Maricaulis maris MCS10: one gene and its partners. The protein of the gene in region 3 binds, or shares a complex with, the protein of the main gene of each other region. Links are inferred from orthologs where the notes say so. Each region holds a gene or a part of one and is shown on either strand. Other genes may lie near its edges. The genes, in order: MMAR10_RS02235, MMAR10_RS06620 and dnaN.

What was found.
Region 1: the proteins of dnaN (region 3) and MMAR10_RS02235 are in contact, whole or in part, in a cryo-EM structure (PDB 8GIZ), measured with the Escherichia coli proteins. The link is inferred for Maricaulis maris MCS10 from one-to-one orthologs.
Region 2: the proteins of dnaN (region 3) and MMAR10_RS06620 are in contact, whole or in part, in a solved structure (PDB 1OK7), measured with the Escherichia coli proteins. The link is inferred for Maricaulis maris MCS10 from one-to-one orthologs.

The regions. Positions count from the first base shown.
Region 1 is NC_008347.1:511,943-515,077, forward strand. Bases 75-3,056 are described here. They hold MMAR10_RS02235 (DNA polymerase III subunit gamma/tau), read left to right. Parts: upstream 75-646; coding sequence 647-2,467; downstream 2,468-3,056. Other genes in these bases: MMAR10_RS02230 (hypothetical protein), read left to right, coding at 144-377; MMAR10_RS02240 (YbaB/EbfC family nucleoid-associated protein), read left to right, coding at 2,464-2,787; recR (recombination mediator RecR), read left to right, coding at 2,804-3,056. Outside these bases: more of recR, read left to right, coding at 3,057-3,135. UniProt on the Escherichia coli protein: Part of the beta sliding clamp loading complex, which hydrolyzes ATP to load the beta clamp onto primed DNA to form the DNA replication pre-initiation complex.
Region 2 is NC_008347.1:1,384,434-1,387,585, reverse strand. What follows is about bases 1-2,999. They hold MMAR10_RS06620 (DNA polymerase IV), read left to right. Parts: upstream 1-844; coding sequence 845-2,155; downstream 2,156-2,999. Other genes in these bases: MMAR10_RS06615 (serine aminopeptidase domain-containing protein), read right to left, coding at 2,103-2,993; MMAR10_RS06625 (ROK family protein), read left to right, coding at 1-848. In the rest of the region: MMAR10_RS06610 (RidA family protein), read left to right, coding at 3,099-3,152. UniProt on the Escherichia coli protein: Poorly processive, error-prone DNA polymerase involved in translesion repair and untargeted mutagenesis. Copies undamaged DNA at stalled replication forks, which arise in vivo from mismatched or misaligned primer ends.
Region 3 is NC_008347.1:784-3,774, reverse strand. What follows is about bases 46-2,883. They hold dnaN (DNA polymerase III subunit beta), read right to left. Parts: upstream 2,105-2,883; coding sequence 986-2,104; downstream 46-985. Other genes in these bases: dnaA (chromosomal replication initiator protein DnaA), read right to left, coding at 2,313-2,883; recF (DNA replication/repair protein RecF), read right to left, coding at 46-968. Also shown: more of recF, read right to left, coding at 1-45; more of dnaA, read right to left, coding at 2,884-2,991. UniProt on the Escherichia coli protein: Confers DNA tethering and processivity to DNA polymerases and other proteins. Acts as a clamp, forming a ring around DNA (a reaction catalyzed by the clamp-loading complex) which diffuses in an ATP-independent manner freely and bidirectionally along dsDNA.

The DNA of each region.
Region 1 (3,135 bases), 510 kb from region 3 along the record:
CAATCGCTATGGGTTGGCGGCGGGCTGGCCGGGTGCAGGCATAGATAGGTTTGACGGCGCCATCAACAAACCTGCGGCGAGCGGCTATTTGCCTCTTGCATTTGAGAATGGGTCGCAAATAATGCGGGGCAGGAGGTGCCCGAATGGCTTGCGATTCTACACGACCCTTGCGAGGCAGCGGCCCGGCAGCCGCGGCCCATGCCCAACTTGCCGTGCGTGACTGGCTGGAAACGCAGGCCCGCGTGACCGGCTATTGGCGCGATGTCCTGCTCGAGGCCGGCGGAAGCCTGGCCCTGATCGAAGTCCTCGATGACCATGCCCGTTTCCTGCAGATGGCTGCCATTGGCGGCGAGGGCGAGGTCCTGCAGACACAATGAAGCCATGCCTTGCACCGCGACGCCGCACGCGCGATATAGAGCGCGGAAGATCGGCGGTGGACGAGCGCCTCGCCAACCCGGTCAGGTCCGGAAGGAAGCAGCCGTAACGAGTTTTGCTCGGGTCGTTGTCCGGTCTTCCACTTCAAACCCCGCATCGCCCTTCGCGGAACGCGAATCTTGCTCTAGGCTCGAACGCGGCGACCCGAGGGGGCGTCGTGGGGGTTGCCGCGCCCGACCCGCACTCCACACGTATCAGCCGACAGGACGTCATGGACGACACGCCGCTCCCAGCCGAAGACACCGGAGCGACCGAAGCGTTGATGCCCGGGCTCGACCTGCCCGCAACGGGCCCGACGCCCGGCTATCAGGTCCTGGCCCGCAAATACCGCCCCGACACATTCGAGGACCTGATCGGCCAGGACGCCATGGTGCGGACCCTGACCAATGCCTTCGCAGCCGGCCGGATTGCCCACGCATACATGCTCACCGGCGTCCGCGGTGTGGGCAAGACCACGACCGCGCGACTGATTGCCCGCGCCCTGAATTTCCAGACCGATGGGATTGATGCCCCGTCGATGGCGCTGGGCGAAAAGGGCCGCCATTGTGACGCCATCGGCCGTTCGGCGCATGTCGACGTAATGGAGATGGACGCCGCCTCGCGCACCGGGGTCGGCGATATCCGGGAAATCCTCGAGGGTGTGCGTTACGCCCCGGTGTCGGCCCGCTACAAGGTCTACATCATCGATGAGGTGCACATGCTCTCGACCTCCGCCTTCAACGCCCTGTTGAAGACGCTGGAGGAACCGCCCGAGCACGCCAAGTTCATCTTCGCCACGACCGAGATTCGCAAGGTCCCGGTGACCGTGCTGTCGCGCTGCCAGCGTTTCGATCTCAAACGCATCGACCGCGAAGTCCTGACCGATCATCTCGACCGGATTTGCGGTCTGGAAGGCGCGTCGGTTGAGCGCGACGGCCTGTCGCTGATCGCCCGCGCCGCCGAAGGCTCGGTGCGGGACGCCCTGTCCCTGCTCGACCAGGCCATTGTCCAGGGCAGCGATGAAGACGGCCCCGTCAGCGCGCCGCAGATCCGCGACATGCTGGGTCTGGCCGATCACGCCCGTGTGCTCGACCTGCTGGAACAGACTCTGACCGGCAAGACTGCCGATGCGCTGGCCGAACTGTCATCCCTGCATGATGCCGGCGGCGACCCGGTCGTGATTACGCGCGACCTGCTGGACTATGTCCATGCGACCGCCCGCGTGAAGGCTGCCGGGCCGGGCGCGGATCTCGGTGAGGCCGCCGACACGGTGGCGCGGATCGTGACCCTTGCCGAGGGCCAGACCCTGGGTCAGCTGACCCGGATGTGGAAAATACTGCTGACCGGCCTGGATGATGTCCGCAATGCTCCCGACGCGCTGGCGGCGGCGGAAATGACCGTGCTGCGGCTGGCCTCCGCCGCGAGCCTGCCGCCGCCTGAAGATGCGGCCCGACTGTTGGCCGGCATGCCGCGTGCGACCAGTCCGGCATCGGGTGCCGGGGAGGCGCCGGGAAAGCCTGAGCCGGCCCCCGCGTCGGCAACCGGGTCAGCCTCCGCAGCCATGGACCGGGACGCCGCGGCCCATCGGGCCCTGAGCGCGCCGGAAGCCGTCGCACAAGTCGAACAGGATGCGCCGGCCATTTCCGGTCCGCAGACCTGGGAGGCGCTGATGGACCTCCTGCGCGAGAAGCGCGATATCGGCCTTCAGTCTGATGTTGAACGCTATGTACGTCCGGCGGTGTTCAAACCGGGTTCCTTCACTTTCCAGCCGATCGAAGATGCGCCGCGCGACCTGGCTCAGCGCCTGTCGCGGCGGCTGCTGGAGTGGACCGGTGAGCGCTGGATGATCCTGGCGGATGGCTCACTGGAGGGCGGCGAGACCTGGTCCGAGCGTCGGCTGCGCCTGAAAGCCGAACGGCTCGAAGCGGCCCGCCATGACCCGGCGGTGACCGAGGTCATGCGGCTCTTCCCGGGCGCCGAGATCGTGAAGATCCGCGATCCGCAACCGACCGCCGAAACCGATACTGATGCGACAACGGAGAAACGCGCATGAAGGACCTGATGGGCCTGATGAAGCAGGCGCAGGCCATGCAGCAGAAAATGACCGAGGCCCAGGCGCGCCTCGCCGAAACCGAAGTCACGGGCGAGGCCGGAGCCGGGCTCGTGCGCGTGGTCCTGACCGCCAAGGGCGACATGGTGTCGATCCATGTCGACAAGAGCCTCATGGACCCCGACGAACCGGAAATTCTCGAGGACCTGCTCAAGGCGGCCCATGCCGATGCCCGTCGCAAGGGCGAGGAGGCCCAGCAGGACATCATGAAAGACGCGGCCGGCGGTCTGCAATTGCCTCCGGGCATGCAGATGCCGTTCTGACCGGGCTTCCGACACGATGAAAACAGCCTCGGCCGGTCCCGAAATCGAACGCCTGATATCGCTGCTCGCCAAGCTGCCAGGCCTCGGCCCGCGCTCGGCTCGACGGGCGGCGCTGAACCTGCTTGGCAAGAAGGACGCGCTGATGCGTCCGCTTGCCGAAGCCCTGGCCGATGCGGCCGACAAGATCCGGGCCTGCAGCGAGTGTGGTAATATGGATGTCTCCGATCCGTGCACGGTCTGCGCCGCGCCGAACCGGCTCGATGCGGCCATCTGTGTGGTCGAGACCGTCGGCGATTTGTGGGCGCTGGAACGAGCCGGTGCCTTCAAGGGGCGCTATCATGTTCTTGG
Region 2 (3,152 bases), 1.4 Mb from region 3 along the record:
GCGGCGAGGAACTGTGTCGACAGCGTGTCGCGACCCCGCGCAACTATACGGGCACGATATCCGAGATCGAGCGCCTGGTCATGGCCATGGAGGCCAAATACGGAGCCGCGCGGGTCGGCCTGGCACATCCCGGCTCCATCAGTCCCGAAACCGGCCTGATGCGCAATGCCAATTCGGTCTGGCTCAATGGGCGCCCCTTTCGCGAAGACCTGTCGGCCCGGCTCGACCGCCCTGTCCGAACAGCGAATGACGCCAATTGCTTTGCCCTGTCGGAAGCGCGGGACGGCGCGGGCCGTGGCGCCGGGGTCGTTTTCGGTGTCATTGTCGGCACCGGAGTCGGAGGCGGCATCGTTGCCGGCGGTCAGCTCATCAATGGCACCCAGGCAATCGCCGGCGAATGGGGACACATTCCCCTGCCCTGGCCGCATAAGGACGAGCTGGATCCACCCGGCTGCTGGTGCGGCAAGACGGGCTGTCTGGAGACCTGGCTGTCCGGACCGGGCCTGGCGGCCTGCCACGCCCGCGCGCACGGCGGCGCCCTCACCGCCAACGAGGTTTTCCTCGCCGCGCGGGATGGTGATGCCGCGGCCATTGAGAGTGTGGAGCGTCACGGCGAGCGGATGGCTCGGGGCCTCGCGGTGGTCATCAACATTCTCGACCCCGACGTCATTGTCTTGGGCGGCGGCGTGTCCAATGCAGATGGACTGATCGAACGGATCAACCGCACCCTGCCTGCCTGGCTGTTCTCGGACATATGTCGCACCCGGGTCGTCCGCCATCATCACGGCGATGCCTCCGGTGTACGCGGCGCGGCCTGGCTGTGGGATGACGATGGGGCGGCACTGTGAGCGAGGCCGGCCAATCCGGTTATTGCCGCGCCTGTCTCGCGCCGCTGCCAGGCCCGGCCGACGCCTGCCCGGCCTGCGGCAGTCACAAACTGCTGCGCCATGCCGAGCTGGACACGCTGTCCATCGCCCATGTCGATTGCGATGCCTTTTTCGCGGCCGTCGAAAAGCGCGACAACCCGGCGCTCGAGGACAAGCCTGTCATCATTGGCGGCCAGAAACGCGGCGTGGTGTCGACCTGTTGCTATGTCGCCCGGCTGTATGGCGTCCACTCGGCCATGCCGATGTTCAAGGCGTTGCAGGTCTGTCCGGATGCGGTGGTGATCCGCCCGGAGCACGGCAAATACACCCGCGAGGGTTACCGCATCCGCGACATGATGAAGGACATCACGCCGCTGGTGGAACCCCTGTCGATCGACGAAGCCTTCCTCGACCTCACCGGCACCGCCCGACTGCACGGCGCCTCTCCCGCCCTCTCCCTGCTGCGGCTGCAACGCCGGATCGAGCTGGAAGTCGGCATCACCGTCTCGGTCGGGCTGTCCTTCAACAAATTCCTCGCCAAGACCGCCTCAGACCTGGACAAGCCCAACGGGTTTGCGGTGATCGGTGAGGCTGAAGCGCTCGACTTCCTCGCCCCCAGGTCCGTGCGCTCGATCTATGGCGTCGGCCCGGCCTTCGCCGCCAAGCTCGAGCGTGACGGGATCCGCACCCTGTCCGATATCCGCCGCCAGGGCGACAAGCGCATGGCCGATCGCTACGGCGATATGGGCTACCATCTCTCCCGCCTGTCACGCGGCGAGGACCGACGCTCTGTTTCGACCGATCGCGAGCGCAAGAGCGTGTCCTCGGAGACCACCTTCAACGCCGATCTGTGTGATCGGGAGGTTCTGGAAAAACACCTCTGGCGCCTGTGCGTGAAAGTCGCTGACCAGATGAAGGCCAAGGCGATTTCCGGGCAGGTTGTGACCTTGAAGTTGAAGACGTCGGACTTCCGGTCGCGAACCCGCCGCCGCACCCTGAACGAGCCCAGCCAGCTGGCCGACACCCTGTTCCGGGTCGGCCAGCAATTGCTCGAGCCGGAACTGGACGGGACACGCTTCCGCTTGATCGGGATCGGATTTTCCGGACTGCGTGACGCTGTCGGCGATGCGGGTGATTTGCTCGACCCGCAAGCCATCCGCCGCGCCACCGCCGAACGGGCGATGGACAGGGCGCGTGACAAGTTCGGCAGCGATGCGGTGGTAAAAGGGCGGGGCCTCAGTTCGAAACCGAAACCGGGCTCGAAGCCGAAACCTGGTCAAACCAGTTGAAAACCATTGGCCAGAATGCCGCGGACTCCTTCTTGAAGGCACCATGATGGTCAACGCGGTCGGCCCCGATGTCGGACGGGTCGAGCCGCAAATGCTCGGACGGCGCATTCGGATAGAGTTGCAGCAGGTCTTCAGCCGAGCGTCGGGCGCAGAGGCGGTCATCGGAAAACGTCCAAGAGCGGATCGGTGCTGTCACCGCGTCAAAATCATGCGGGGTCAGTTGATCGAGAAAAGCGCCGAAATAGTCCGGCTTCGCCGCCCATTGCCGCCATTGCAGGAAAACATCGCGCGGCAGGGCCGTCCCGCCCCAAATGCCGCCGGCCGGGATATGCCCGGTCAGAGCGAGGCATGCCGGGCCGTACAAGAGCCAGAACATCAGCGCCGAGGGGCGATAGGACAGCTCATGGGCGCCCCAAAAACCCGTCCCGACCGTGATGAAGGCGTGGGCTCTGATCCGGTCTGCATTGTCGGCAAATCCGACCAGATGCCCGCCCACCGAGTGGCCAACCGCAAGGAGCGGTCCGTCCGGCACCAGGGCTGCGGCGCGATCCAGCGCGGCGGAATAATCAAGCCGGCCCCAGTCGACGATATCCGCCTTGAAGCCCCGCATCTGCTTGGGAGCCGAGCCTGCGATGCCGCGATAATCATAGATCAGGCAGGCATAGCCGCGTTCGGCGGCGGCAACAGCGAAGCGACGATACAGCCCCTTGGGAAAGCCGGTCCCGGACGAGATCAGGACCGCGGCACGCGGATTGTCCGGTGCGATGATCCGACCGGACAACGAATAGCCGTCGCGGGCATCGAATCGGATCTCGTCTTCATGGATCAGGGTCATCATCCTTCCACCATGCCGGATGACGCGCGCGTCAAGTCAAGCGTGCAGATTGCATGGGGCCGATACGCCGCTAATCTCCCGTCGAAACGTCACTGACTGGAGCCTGACATGTCCGCCATCGACACCCGCCTCGCCGAGCTTGGAATCACCCTGCCGGAACCG
Region 3 (2,991 bases):
GGGGCGACGCCCCATTGCTGGCCCAGCGCCCGGGCCTGGGCCAGGGCGAGCGTGAGGATCAACGCCTTCTGCTCACCAGTGGAGCAATCGCCGGCGGGCTGGTCCTTGGCCCGGTGCCGGGCGAGCAATTCTGTCCGGTGTGGCCCCCGCGTCAGTGTCCGCCCGGCCGCCGCGTCGCGTCGACGACCATCCCGGAGCGCGGCAAGAAAACGGTCCTCCGCCTCGCCCGCCGTCAGGCCCTCGGCCAGGTCCGCTTCGACGGCCCCGTCCAGAGCCAGGTCGGCTTGCGGGAACACCCCTTCGGGGCGCTGGTCAATTTCGCCCTGAAGGCGGATCAGCGCGTCGAGGCGCGCCGCGGCCATGGCAACCCCGTGACCGGCCATTTCCACTTCGATCGCGCCGAGCCAGGACGGATCCTGCCCACCCTCATCCAGCAAGCGCTGCCGCCGGGTCCGGCTTTTCTCATAGGCACTCGCCGCGTCAGCATGGGCCGGGTCGGCGGCATGGACCAGACGATCGAAGAATTTCAGACGATCTGCCCGCGGCCCGGCGAACAGACGGTCCTGCGCCGGGGTCAACCAGATCATCGGCATGAGGCGGGCCAGCGCATTCTGGGCAGCAGGCTCGCCATCGATCCGGGTCTCCCGGCGGGCCGAGCCACGCGCGCCGACCCCCAACCGGAAGCCACCCTCGCGCGTATCGGCTTCGGCAAACACCGCCCATTCAGGGGCGATATCGGCTCCGCTCCTTGTTGCAACCCCGTCGGCTCCGGCCGAGCGCATGCCGCGACCCGGTGCCAGAAAAGAGATCGCTTCGAGGAGGTTGGTCTTGCCGGCCCCGTTTTCGCCGAACAGGGCGACCGGCGCAGGGGACAGTTCGAGATCGAGGTCGGGATAGCTTCGAAAATTGGTGAGCCGCAAACGACGAACCGCCGCAGGTGGGACCGGCGGCGGTGTCTCAGTTGTCATCGTGTCGGCCTGCTCCGTCACACCCGCAGCGGCATCAGCACGTACAGCGCGTCCGGATCACCACTGTCGGTCACCAGGGCCGGCGAGGCGGCATCGGCGAAATGGAAGCGGGCCTCGTCGCCTTCGATCTGGGACGCGACGTCCAGCATGTAGCGCGCATTGAACCCGATCGCGAAACCTTCGTCCGAATAGGAAACCGCAAGCTCTTCCTCGGCCTGTCCGCTCTCGGGATTGTTGACCGCCAGCGTCAGGGCATCAGCGCCCAGGGACAGTTTCACCGAGCGCGACTTCTCGACGGAGATCGTGGCTACACGATCAACAGCCTCGGCGAAGCGCTTGTTCTCGACCGACATCAGGCGCGTATTGCCACGCGGTATGACGCGCTCATAATCCGGGAAGGCGCCATCGATCAGCTTGGACGTCAGAACCGCTCGGCCCAGACGGAAACGGATCTTGCCTTCGGATACGGAGACTTCAACATCGTCGTCCGCGTCTTCGAGCAGGCGTTTGACTTCCTGGACCGTCTTGCGCGGCACGATCACGCCCGGCATGCCGTCGGCACCGTCCGGCAGATCGACTTCCGCCAGCGCCAGACGGACGCCGTCGGTCGCCACAGCGCGCAGCGTCTTGCGACCATCCTGGTCGGCGGCATGCAGGTGAATGCCGTTCAGATAATACCGGGTCTCCTCTGTGGAGATGGCAAAGCGGGTCTTGTCGATCAGGCGCGCCAGCTCGCGAGCCGGAACCTGGAAACGGTGCTCAAGATCCTCGGTCGGCATGACCGGGAAATCGCCCGGCGGCAATGAGGGCAGCGAAAAACTGGAACGGCCGGCCTTGAGCGTCAGGCGCGGGTCGCTGCCATTCATCTCAAGGGTCACATCGGCACCATCCGGCAATTTGCGGGTAATGTCATAGAGGGTGTGCGCCGGCGCCGTGACCAGACCTTCGCCATCACAACTGGCATCGGTGGTCTCGAGTATCTCGATATCGAGGTCGGTTGCCGCAAAGCTGGCCCCGTCAGGGCCGGCAGAGATCAGCACATTGGACAATATCGGAATGGTGTTGCGCTTTTCGACAACGGCCTGAACGTGGCCAAGTGCCTTGAGGAGCGTCGCGCGCTCGATCGTCAGCTTCATATTTCGCGTTCCGCTTTCAACGTCTTCTGCTTCAGCTTCCTGAATCCGCGTCGAAGATCAATGGTCGAAGATCGATGACTGTCTGGACGGCACGGCACACAAATCGCCCGCACCATTGAGGATGGGTCAAAGAGGATACATGAATTCGCAGGTTCGCAAGAAATTTATCCAGCGTCGCCACGAATTTCCAAGGGCCCAACCGCCTGGGTCAGCCCTGCAACTCTCTGGTCAGGGCATCAATCTCGTCCGCAACCGAGTCACCGGCATCAATCATCCCGGTCACCTTCGACACCGCATGGATCACCGTCGAATGGTCGCGCCCGCCAAAGCGCCGCCCGATATCCGGCAAGGACCGGGTCGTCAGTGTCTTGGCGAGATACATCGCGATATGTCGCGGACGGACCACGGCCTGGGTGCGGCGCTTGGAACAGATATCCGCCGTCGAGATGCCGAAATGTGTCGCCACGACCTTCTGGATTTCATCGACCGTCAACCGGCGTTCCGAGCTCAGCGACAATTCGCGCAGTGCCGTCGAGACGACCTCCATTGTCACCGGCTGTCCGATCAGCGCCGTACGGCAGATGACGTTGTTGAGAACGCCCTCCATTTCCCGCGGGCTGGACGTGATCCGAGCGGCGAGGAAATCGCGCACCGCCTCGGACACGTCAAAAGTCGGGTAGTGGCAGGTCGCCTGGGCAATCTTGCAATCCAGAATTTGCCGACGCAGGTCGAGATCGGGCTTGCCCAGCGGGCAGGACAGACCACCGGTCAGCAGCGAGCGCAGGCGTTCATCCTGCATTTGCAGCTCTGCCGGCGGTTTGTGGGATGCCAGGACGACCTGCTTGTTCTCGGCGACCAGGGCCGCGATCGTGTGCAGGAATTCGTCC